2 regions of the Rhizobium sp. BK312 genome follow, and region 2 is predicted to be linked to the other one. Evidence: predicted binding sites of a transcription regulator. Region 2 holds the regulator's gene; the other holds the start of a gene.
What was found. The regulator LexA, encoded in region 2, represses DNA repair genes until DNA is damaged. The targets are predictions, from matches to a motif close to TGTTCNNNNTGTGTTCNG.

Region 1 (5,506 bases), on a different contig from region 2:
GCCGGCCCTTCGCGCAGAAGATTGCCGTCGCCGAGATCAAGCAACGGGACATAGCCATGCGGATTGATATCATAGAAATCGAGTCCGGTTTCGGTCTTGTGGCTGGCGTGATCGACCTTGATCACGTCCACGTCCAAGCCAAGTTCGTTGATGACGATATGGGGCGAGAGTGAGCAGCTTGCGGGCAGATAGTAGAGCTTCACGAGGGTCTCCATGGTGTTTCCGGTGCCAGCTTTCGCTTGGAAAGACTGTCGTAGAACCATGTAATCCCTGCAGTATAGAATAGTAAGAACGGAAAAGTTTGACATCTAGGTACAAAAATTATACCGCCATGCACATGAGGTATGCGCGATGAAAAAGACCGTGACGGGTTGCTCCGTGGAAGAGGCGATGCACTTGCTGGGAGGCCGCTGGCGGCTGCTGATCGTGTCCTATCTGGTCGATGGACCCCAGCGCTTCAACGAACTGCGACGGCTGATGCCTGGCATTTCGCAGAGGATGTTGACGCTGGACCTGCGGGCGCTGGAGGAGGCGGGTCTTATCAAGCGGACGGTCTATCCGACAGTTCCCGTTAAGGTTGAATATTCGCTGACGGAGGATGGGAGGCGTTTGGAGAAGGTTGTCGCCGTAGTGAAAGAATTCGGGTTGTGGCTGAAGGATCGGGATGCGCAGGCTACCGGGAAGCGTGAGGATTCACCAGAGCTCGTAGTATAAGTCCCGCCAATCCGGATTTGTTTTTTAGACTAGATCGATCTTCCACTGTCGATACCAGCGTTTCAGCGATTTTTCTTTTTGTATGGCTGAAACGATGTCTGCGTGGTCTTCATACCAAACCAACCGCGTGCATCCCTATTTCCAAGCGAATCCCGGTGTTAGAGGCCTTCGCGATGTTCGTAGATGCGACGCTCGAGATCGGCGGTGACGCCCATGTACAGCGTGCCTCGCTTGTGATTGGTGATGATGTAAGTGTATCCACCCATGCGTGTACGACGCTGGTTGGGGTAGTGGTCGTCAAGGGTCGCTAGGGATGACGGATGATCTATTGATGCCGGATCAGTGCTCGCATTTGCCACCGACGGCATACCCCACACTCCGTCATCCTCGGGCTTGACCCGAGGATGACGGAGTGGAGGAAGATGAGGAGTCCCATCGCGACCTTCGTATATGCGCGGTCCGCATCAGCAGGTGATTCTATGGCCCCAAACCCGGAATCGCTCCCGATCAAACCCTCTCCACAAACCCGTCCAACACCCTTTTCTGCCCGGCGCGGTCGAATTCGATCGTCAGCTTGTTGCCCTCGATTTCCGAGACGTTGCCGTTGCCGAATTTGATGTGGAAGACGCGGTCGCCTATAGCGAATTTGGAGGGTTCGGAGGAGGTGGATTTGGCCACCAGTTCGCCGTCAATGGTGCGCACCTTCGGGCCGCTTTCGCCGTAGCCGATGCGTTCGACGGCGTGGCCGGAGCGGCTGCCCCAGTTGTCGCGGGTTGCATCGTTGCGGTTGGCCTGGGCGCGTTTCCAGCCCGGGGTGGAATAGGTATTGGCGAAGGGATCTGCCTTGTCGAAGCGGGACTGGCCGTAGCCGCCGCGGCCGTACCCGCCATAGGATTGCTCGACTTCGGCGACCTGAACATGGGTTTCCGGCAGTTCGTCGAGGAAGCGGGAGGGGATCGTGGATTGCCAAAGACCGTGGATGCGGCGGTTGGAGACGAACCAGATGTGGCAACGGCGCTTGGCGCGGGTGATGCCGACATAGGCGAGGCGGCGCTCTTCCTCGAGGCCGGCGCGCCCGCTTTCGTCGAGCGAGCGCTGATGCGGAAACAGGCCTTCCTCCCAGCCGGGCAAAAACACGGTGTCGAATTCCAGACCCTTGGCGGAGTGGAGCGTCATGATGGAGACGGCGTCGAGATTCTCGTTCTGCTCGGCATCCATGACGAGGGCGACGTGTTCGAGGAAGCCGCGCATGGACTCGAAGCTGTCCATGGAGCGGATGAGTTCTTTCAGGTTTTCCAGGCGCCCCGGCGCTTCCGCCGATTTGTCGTTCTTCCACATGTCCGTATAGCCGGACTCTTCGAGAATCTGCTCGGCAAGCTCGGTATGCGGCGTGTTTTCGAGCAGGCCCTGCCAGCGGCGGAAGGACTGCACGACGTCGAACAGCGCCTTGCGCGCCTTCGGCTTCATCTCATCCGTCTCGATGATATCGGCCGCTGCCGCCAGCATCGGGATATCGCGTACGCGGGCATAGTCGTGCAAAGCGCGGACGGTGGTGTCGCCGAGGCCGCGCTTCGGCGTGTTGATGATGCGCTCGAAGGCGAGATCGTCGGCCGGCTGGCAGACGAGGCGGAAATAGGCCATGGCATCGCGGATTTCGAGGCGCTCGTAGAAGCGCGGGCCGCCGACGACGCGGTAGTTGAGACCGAGCGTGACGAAACGGTCTTCGAATTCGCGCATCTGGAAGGAGGCGCGCACGAGGATGGCGATGTCGTTAAGATTGTGCTTGTTGCGCTGCAACTGCTCGATCTCTTCACCGATAGCGCGCGCTTCCTCCTCGGAATCCCAGGAGGCATGCACCTGCACCTTTATATCGTCCGGATCGGAGCGGTCGGTGAACAGCGTCTTGCCGAGCCGGCCTTCATTATGGGCGATCAAATGCGCGGCGGCGCCGAGAATATGCTCGGTGGAGCGATAGTTGCGCTCCAGCTTGATGACCTTGGCGCCCGGAAAATCCTTCTCGAAGCGCAGGATATTGTCTACTTCCGCACCGCGCCAGCCATAGATCGACTGGTCGTCGTCGCCGACGCAGCAGACATTCTGCGGCTCGCCCTTCTGCCGCTGCGCCAGCAGGCGAAGCCACATGTACTGCGCCGTGTTGGTGTCCTGATACTCGTCGACTAGGATATAGCGAAAGCGCTGGTGATAATCCTTGAGGATATCAGGATTCTGCCTGAATATATTGATCGGATGCAGCAGGAGATCGCCGAAGTCGCAGGCGTTCAGCGTTTTCAGGCGGTTCTGGTAGGCGGCATAGAGTTCGCGGCCCTTGCCGTTGGCGAAGGCGCGCGCATCGCCTTCCGGAATATCGGCGGGGCTCAGGCCCTTGTTCTTCCAGGTATCGATCATGCCGGCAAACTGCTTGGCCGGCCAGCGCTTGTCGTCGAGCCCTTCGGCCTGGATCAGCTGCTTGATCAGGCGGATGACGTCGTCGGTATCGAGAATGGTGAAGCTGGAGGTGAGGCCGACCAGCTCGGCATGACGGCGCAAAAGCTTGACACCGATCGAGTGGAAGGTGCCGAGCCAAGGCATGCCTTCGACCGCGCCGCCGACGAGCAGCGCAATACGCTCCTTCATCTCGCGGGCCGCCTTGTTGGTGAAGGTGACGGCGAGGATCTGGCTGGGGAAGGCGCGGTTGGTGGAGAGGATATGAGCGATGCGTGTCGTCAGCACGCGCGTCTTGCCGGTGCCTGCGCCCGCAAGCACCAGAACGGGGCCGTCGAGCGTTTCCACGGCTTCCGTCTGTTCGGCATTAAGGCCCGAGAGATAATCCGGCCGGCGGCCGCTGTCGCGTGCCGCCATGGCGCGTGCCGCGATGCCGCCGCCAATGCTGCCGGCAGCCGGCGCAGAACGGCGCGGTACGGTGTGCTCCGGCTCCTCGTCAAAGAAGGGAATGTCGTCATGTCCAATGGTCATGCCGCCCAATGTAATGATTCTACCCCGAAAGGCAAAAGAAACGGGCCGAAATTAGAACAAAAAGTGCACATTCGCAGCTCTTGATGCGCGTTTTGCATCATGGAGCGGACATGCCGACGAGCCAGTAAAACGTGTCGTTGTCTCACCGAAGATTACAACTTTGTTTGTATCTAAATTGTGGTTTAGCAGTCGATTCATGGGAAGCAACGGCCGCGTGAACGGCGCGGTACACGATGCTCGCCAATCGCCGCGCCGCGGAATAGCGACGAGCCCTCGGGGCTGAGCCAGTTATCGCCCCCGCGCCCAATTATGGTGAATTATGCGTTGTTCTTAGCGCATTTTTAAGCATGTTTGCTAATCATGGAGATATGTAACCGCCAGAGCGCAGGTGTTGTTTTTGCCTGGCTCCTGTTTGCCGATGCGATCGGCCCGCGCGCATGAGCGCCCGCGGCAAGGTTCCGATGTCTCCTTGTATGTGTTGCGTATTGTTGCGTTCGGAGTTCATGTGCCGTGAGTATTTTTTCGACCTTCATCAGGGTCAGTCCCTCTATGAATACAGCGCTGGAAGTGCTGAGGGACACCCAGGCCAAACTGGGTAATGCCGAACGACAGATGTCGTCGGGCCTGCGGGTTCAAACGGCGAGAGACAATGCTACGTACTGGAAAATCTCGACTTTGACGCATACCGACGTCGGTGCGATTTCGTCGGTTCAGGATGCGCTCGGTCTCGCCGCCTCGACCGTCAGCACGGCTTCTACGGGTGTCGGCAGCGCGATCGACGTCGTGACCGAGATCAGGACAAAGCTTGTCAGCGCCTATGAGACCAGCGTCGACAAAACGAAGCTTAATGACGAGATTGCGCAGCTGAAACAGCAGCTGCGCAGCGTCGGAGAGTCTGCGACCTTCAATGGCGTCAACTGGACGGTGCTGCGGGATGGCGCCGATCCTACCGATCCGCACGAAGTGCCGGGTTCGCTGATCCGCGGCAGCAACGGGACAGTGACGATCGGCATGCTGAGCTATGCCGGCGTGAGCTCGACGACAGGTCCGATCACCTCCGCCGATGCGCGTTATCTGATCGATGATCAGTCGAGCGGCTCCGGCGGATATGGCGTGCTGACGTCGACGTCTTTCGCGACCGAGGCCGGGGCTGCAAGGAACTATGTGCTCGTCAGCACTCAGAACGGCAATACGAGCGGCCAGGTGGAGATCTCGCTCGATGCGAATACGACCCAAGGGGCCATCGCCGACATGGTCAACACAGTGACGGGAATGTTGAACCAGCTCAAGACGATCGGGTCCGCATTCGGCTCCCTCGAATCGCGCATCAATCTTCAGACCGAGTTCGCCAAGAATTTGAGCGATTCCCTGACCAGCGGTGTCGGGAAGCTTGTCGATGCCGATATGGAGCAGCAATCGAGCAAGGTTCTGGCGCTGCAGGCTCAGCAGCAACTCGGGCTGCAATCACTCTCGATCGCCAATGCCAGCTACAATACGGCTTTGCAGCTTTTCCAGAATCTCTGAGAGCCAACCAGAATCATAAGAGGCAGAGTTATACGTATCCGCATTGCCTCGGTGGCTTTAGCCGTTTTTTCGCTTGGCTGGAGTGTTCGCGATGCTGTCAGAGGCAGCATCAATGCGGTGGTGATATGGCTCGGCTTCTGGGTCTGATGTCTACTATTGAAAGATTGTTGCGGAAATTGCTTCCATCCCAAAGATATAAGGGCGTCATAGATTTCTCTTCACGATATTGCCGCAATGCTTCATATCTGCTGCGGCCATCGAACCGGAGAGCGATGATTCCATGATGAAGAGAATT
Region 2 (5,506 bases):
TCGTCCTTGATGCCGAGCTCGCCGAGGACCTCGTGCGCGGTCTTCTGCATGATCTTGGCGCGCGGGTCGTAATTCTTGTAGACGCGGTGGCCGAAGCCCATCAGGCGGAACGGGTCGTTCTTGTCCTTGGCGCGGGCGATGAATTCCGGAATGCGGTCGACCGTGCCGATTTCGTTCAGCATGTTCAGGGCCGCTTCGTTGGCGCCGCCGTGAGCTGGTCCCCAGAGGCAGGCGATGCCTGCTGCGATACAGGCAAACGGATTGGCACCGGAAGAACCAGCCAGGCGAACCGTCGAAGTCGAGGCGTTCTGCTCGTGATCTGCATGCAGGATGAAGATGCGGTCCATGGCGCGGGCAAGCACCGGGTTGACGACATATTCTTCGCACGGAACGGCAAAGCACATGCGCAGGAAGTTCGACGCATAGTCGAGGTCATTCTTCGGATAAACGAAGGGCTGGCCGATATGGTACTTATAGGCCATGGCGGCAAGCGTCGGCATCTTGGCGATCATGCGCAGGCTTGCGACCATGCGCTGGTGCGGATCGGTGATGTCGGTCGAGTCGTGATAGAAGGCGGAGAGCGCGCCGACACAGCCGCACATGACGGCCATCGGATGCGCGTCGCGGCGGAAGCCGGTGAAGAAGCGCGACATCTGCTCGTGCACCATCGTGTGGTGGGTCACGCGATAGTCGAAGTCCTTCTTCTGCGCTGCCGTCGGCAGTTCGCCGTAGAGAAGGAGGTAGCAGACTTCGAGGAAATCGCCGTGTTCGGCCAGCTGATCGATCGGATAGCCGCGGTGCAGCAGAACGCCTTCGTCGCCATCGATATAGGTGATGCTCGACTCGCACGATGCGGTGGAGGTGAAACCAGGATCGTAAGTGAAAGTGGAGGTGTTCTTATAAAGGGCACCAATATCAATGACACTCGGGCCGATGGTTCCGGTCTTGACCGGCAGGTCCACCGTCTTTTCACCCCAAGTTAGTTTCGCGCTTTGTTCCGTCATGCTGATCCTCCAAGATTTGGCGGGATTGACGCCATAAAAAGCGCCAAAAGGTTAAGCGACTACCGACTAGCTATATGATCCAGAGCCTAATGCCAAGTTATCCTAACGCTGAATTGTGCAATGCAGTATCAACTTTTGGGCACTGCAGAAGCGTCTTTTTGTATGCTACGTCGGGAAACCGGTCCAATTGAGCTTTGTTCCCGCCGATTTCAGTTGAATTCACTATGTGGTGACGGCACAAATCGCGCAGAAGCTGTAATTTGGCGCGGGGGCAGTCAGCGAGTGCCTAATTTCGAGGCATCCGACCAGCAGGAAGAGAGCAGGGACGTCACCGCGTCTCCGCAACCTCACGCCTTTTCCGCCACGATTACCCTTCGCGCCAAAGCGCGACAATGGGAACGAACACAGGATCAGGCGCCGCTGACGTCGCGTTTCCTGCGTGTCCCGAAGCGTCTTGGAACCGCTGTTCTCGGCTTGATTGCGGAGGCGGCGGCCCATGGCCGTGCTGTTCTTTTCGCGCCGATCTATATGGGTTTGGGTGCGATTATCTGGTTCGAGGCGCAAGTCGATCCGCCTCCGCAGGCGTTTCTCGCAGGCCTCGTTCTGTTTGCTTTGGGCTTTTTGCTAAAGCGCGATGCGGGCAGGCTGCTTCATCACACGCTTTTCGCCGGTATGCTCATCTGCCTGGGTATGGCGCTCGCGCAGTGGGAAAGTTGGCGGGTTTCCACTGTCATGCTCGACTCGGCCGTGACGACGACTGTGACCGGGCAGATCGAGCGACGGGAATCCTATGACAATGGGCGCTGGCGCTATGTCGTCCGCGTCGAGGCAACGGAAAAACCCTCTATCCGCCGCGCGCCGCAGCGGGTTACGGTCTTCGTGCGCAAGTAGGCGGAGCCGTTCGATCTGGGAGATCGGGTCCGGGGCCGGGCGCGCCTGACGCCTCCGGCCGGACCGGCATTGACGGGTCTCAACGATTTTGCCTTCAGCTCTTATTTCAACGGCATCGGCGCGAATGGCTTTGCCTACGGAACGCCGGAATTATTATCGCCATCCGGTGACAATGCTGCCGGCTCGTTACTGGATGCGGCCGATATCTGGCTCGCTGGCCTGCGCAACAGCATAGGCGACCGCATCAGGCAAACCTTGCCCGGAGATACCGGCGCCTTTGCAGCAGCGCTTGTCACCGATGAGAGACGTGCGATCTCGAAGGATACGACCGAGGCTCTGAGAATTGCCGGCCTGACCCACATCATCGCAATTTCCGGTCTCAACATGGCGTTGTCGGCTGGCATCTTCTATGTCGGTCTGCGCTATTTGTTCAGCCTGTTTCCCGGTGTCGTCCAGGCTTGGCCGACGAAGAAGTTCGCAGCCTTCGGCGCGCTTCTAACGGTAACGGCCTATTACCTCATTTCCGGATTCGGCGTCTCCGCCGAACGCGCCTTCATCATGATGGCGATCATGCTGGTGGCCGTACTTTTCGACAGGCCATCCATCAGCTTGCGCAATGTGGCGCTCTCAGCCATCGTCATCCTAGTCTTGTCACCGTCTCAGGTACTCGGTCCGAGTTTCCAGATGTCTTACGCCGCTACGCTGGCGCTGGTATCAGGCTATTCGCTCTGGAAACGACGGCGGCATCGCGAAAACATCCTGCCGCGCATCCGTCTGTTAAGTCCGCTACTGTTCATCACGCGCTTCTTTGGGGGCGTGATGTCGACCTCGTTCATCGGTGGTGCGTCGACGGCCATTTTCTCGATCGAGCATTTTCACCGGTTGGCGACATATGGACTTGCTGCCAACCTTGCGGCCATGCCCGTCGTCTCTTTCATCGTCATGCCCTTCGGTATGATGGCGATGCTGCTGATGCCTTTCGGAATCGATGGACCGTTCTGGAAAGTCACCGGTGAGGGACTGGAGCTTGTGATCGCTATTGCAAAAACGGTGGCTGGGTGGGGAGGTGACATTACCTTTGGCCGCCAGCCCGGCTGGCTGATGCCGACTTTCATCGCTGGCTTCCTGATCATGAGCATGCTGCGGACCCGGCTTCGCCATCTGGGCCTGTTGCTGCTGCTGTCATCTGTCGGTGTGGCCGCGTTCGGCTCTGGTGTGCCGAAGCCGGATCTGATGATCTCGGAAGATGGCATTCTCGTTGCCTTGCGCCAGGACGATATCCTCGCCACCAATCGCGAGAGACCGCAGGCCTTCATCTTCGAGCAATGGCAAAAAGCACTGGTCGCAGCCGAACATCAACCGCCGACCATGCTTCCGACCGATAGCCGGCTTCCGCAGATCAGCAAGACGGATCGGCATAAGCGACTAAATAACGAGGAGCAGAAGGCAGTCCGCATCGCAATGGAAGAAGCTTTGGACCGCACCATGCAAGGCAGCTTTGCCTGTCAGAAGGGAGCATGGTGCCTCGCCATGCTCGAAAACGGCGCGATATTGGTCACCATCGAGAACGCAGCCTATCTGCCCGCGGCTTGCGACACCGGGAATATTATCGTGACGCCAATCCGGCTGCGGCTGGACCATTGCCGTTCCGGAGCAACGCTCATAACCGGTGCGACATTGCGTAAAACCGGCTCCATCGAAATGGTGCTTACCTCAGACAAGCCTATTATATCAGCCGCATTCAACAACCCGCAGCGCCCATGGACCAGGCATCGAACCTATGATTGGCGCACCGGCAAATTTGACGCGCCAATTGCGAAGGCACCACCAGTCCTGGACAATTCACCGGTCAGTGATAGCGACGAATAAGGCCGACGAGCTTGCCCTGAACCTTGACGCGATCCGGCCCGAAGATGCGGGTTTCATAGGCTGGGTTCGCGGCCTCCAGCGCGATGGAGGCACCCTTGCGACGGAAGCGCTTCAAGGTAGCTTCTTCATCGTCGACGAGTGCAACGACGATATCGCCGGGATTGGCCGTGGTCGAATTGCGGATAATGACCGTATCGCCGTCGAAAATTCCGGCGTCGATCATCGAATCTCCTCGAACTTCAAGCGCATAATGTTCGCCGGAGCCGAGCATGTCGGCGGGAACTGTAATGTCGTGCGTATTGTTCTGGATGGCCGAGATCGGAACGCCGGCGGCGATGCGGCCCATCACAGGTACGGACGCCGAGCCGTTGTGATCGTCATTTGCCACTTTCGACGGAGCAGGCGGGGCAACGGGCTGTGGCTTGCCGAGGCTGCCCTCGATGACGCTGGGCGAAAAACCGCGGCGCTGTTGCAGGCTCGGATTATAGGCGTCGGGAAGCTTGATGACTTCGAGCGCTCTGGCCCGGTTCGGCAGTCGGCGGATGAAACCTCGCTCCTCTAGCGCCGTGATCAGGCGGTGAATGCCGGATTTGGATGCCAGATCCAGTGCATCCTTCATCTCGTCGAAGGATGGCGGAACACCGGATTCCTTCATGCGTTCGTGAATGAAGAGAAGCAGTTCCTGCTGCTTGCGCGTCAACATCGTCTTGGAACCCCAGAATCAAGAAAAGCCGTGAAACAAATCCAGAACGGACACTATATGTTCCATATGTGTTCCGCAAGTGCTTAAATTTCGGTAAAGCCTTGTGGGGTCAGTTAAATAATTACCATTTGCGAATAGATCGGATCGGAACATCGAGGCGCCATATCTGCGTTAACCCATGGAAAAATATGAGAAATGCCGCTCTGTTCGCTTCCAGGGCCTTGTCGTTCAGTCCGTGCGCCCAGCATTTGGATCAAAGTGCCACACTACTGCATAAGCCGGCTATGGGAGAGAATCAGCAATCACGTTTGCGAGATCGCCTTCAATCCATGTCGTGTGCTTCGGGATGTTCCGTCCTTCCATCTTGAATTGCTTGGGGGATGGGCGCAAATCTGCTTCCGCAAGCAAACAGGAGAAGCCATGATTTCGTCTCCGCATCCGCTGGATCATCTCGTGCTGCCGACCGTCAATATCGCTCTGGCGCGCGAACGCCTCGGCAAGCTCGGTTTCACGGTGGCTCCAGATGCGCGCCATCCCTTTGGCACTCAGAATGCCTGCGTCTTCCTTGCCGATAAAACCTATCTCGAACCTCTGGGCGTCGCATCTCCGGAGCAATGCGAGAAGAGCATCGTGGATGGCAATGTTTTCGTCGCGCGCGATCAGGCTTATCGTTTCCGGGTGGGGGATGATGGCTTCTCGGCCGTGGTATTCGGTACGGATGATGCGGTGGCGGATGACAAGCGTTTCAACGCGGCGGCGATTTCGGCGGGGCGAATGCTGGATTTCTCCCGTCCGATGAAGATGCCGGATGGAACCGAAACCACGGCAGGCTTTCGTCTTGCCTTTGCCGCCGATCTGCGCGCGCCGGATTTTCTCGCTTTCTGCTGTCAGCGCATCAATCCGCTGCCGGCTGATCGCAGCGCGCTCGAGCGTCACGAGAACGGCGTGACTGGTATCGCGCGGGTAGCGCTTTGCGCGCCGAAGCCGGCGGTCTATCGCGGTTTCTTCGAAGAGGTTGTCGGCGCCCCACGCATTATGG

Region 1: a site for LexA is predicted at 3,740-3,757, ahead of FHT85_RS01970 (ATP-dependent helicase). Genes of this name have one in related genera too.

What each region holds. Positions count from the first base shown of each region.
Region 1 covers NZ_JACHZP010000001.1:405,248-410,753, reverse strand. The annotation lists gene gstA (glutathione transferase GstA) at 1-203, opposite strand, end outside; gene FHT85_RS01980 (winged helix-turn-helix transcriptional regulator) at 352-714, shown strand; partial or broken gene FHT85_RS01975 (GIY-YIG nuclease family protein) at 739-980, opposite strand; gene FHT85_RS01970 (ATP-dependent helicase) at 1,222-3,687, opposite strand; gene FHT85_RS01965 (flagellin) at 4,237-5,211, shown strand; gene FHT85_RS01960 (OmpA family protein) at 5,492-5,506, shown strand, end outside.
Region 2 covers NZ_JACHZP010000009.1:102,709-108,214, reverse strand. The annotation lists gene gltA (citrate synthase) at 1-1,004, opposite strand, end outside; gene FHT85_RS30600 (DUF4131 domain-containing protein) at 1,287-1,895, shown strand; gene FHT85_RS23625 (ComEC/Rec2 family competence protein) at 1,965-3,764, shown strand; gene lexA (transcriptional repressor LexA) at 3,745-4,467, opposite strand; gene FHT85_RS23615 (VOC family protein) at 4,888-5,506, shown strand, end outside.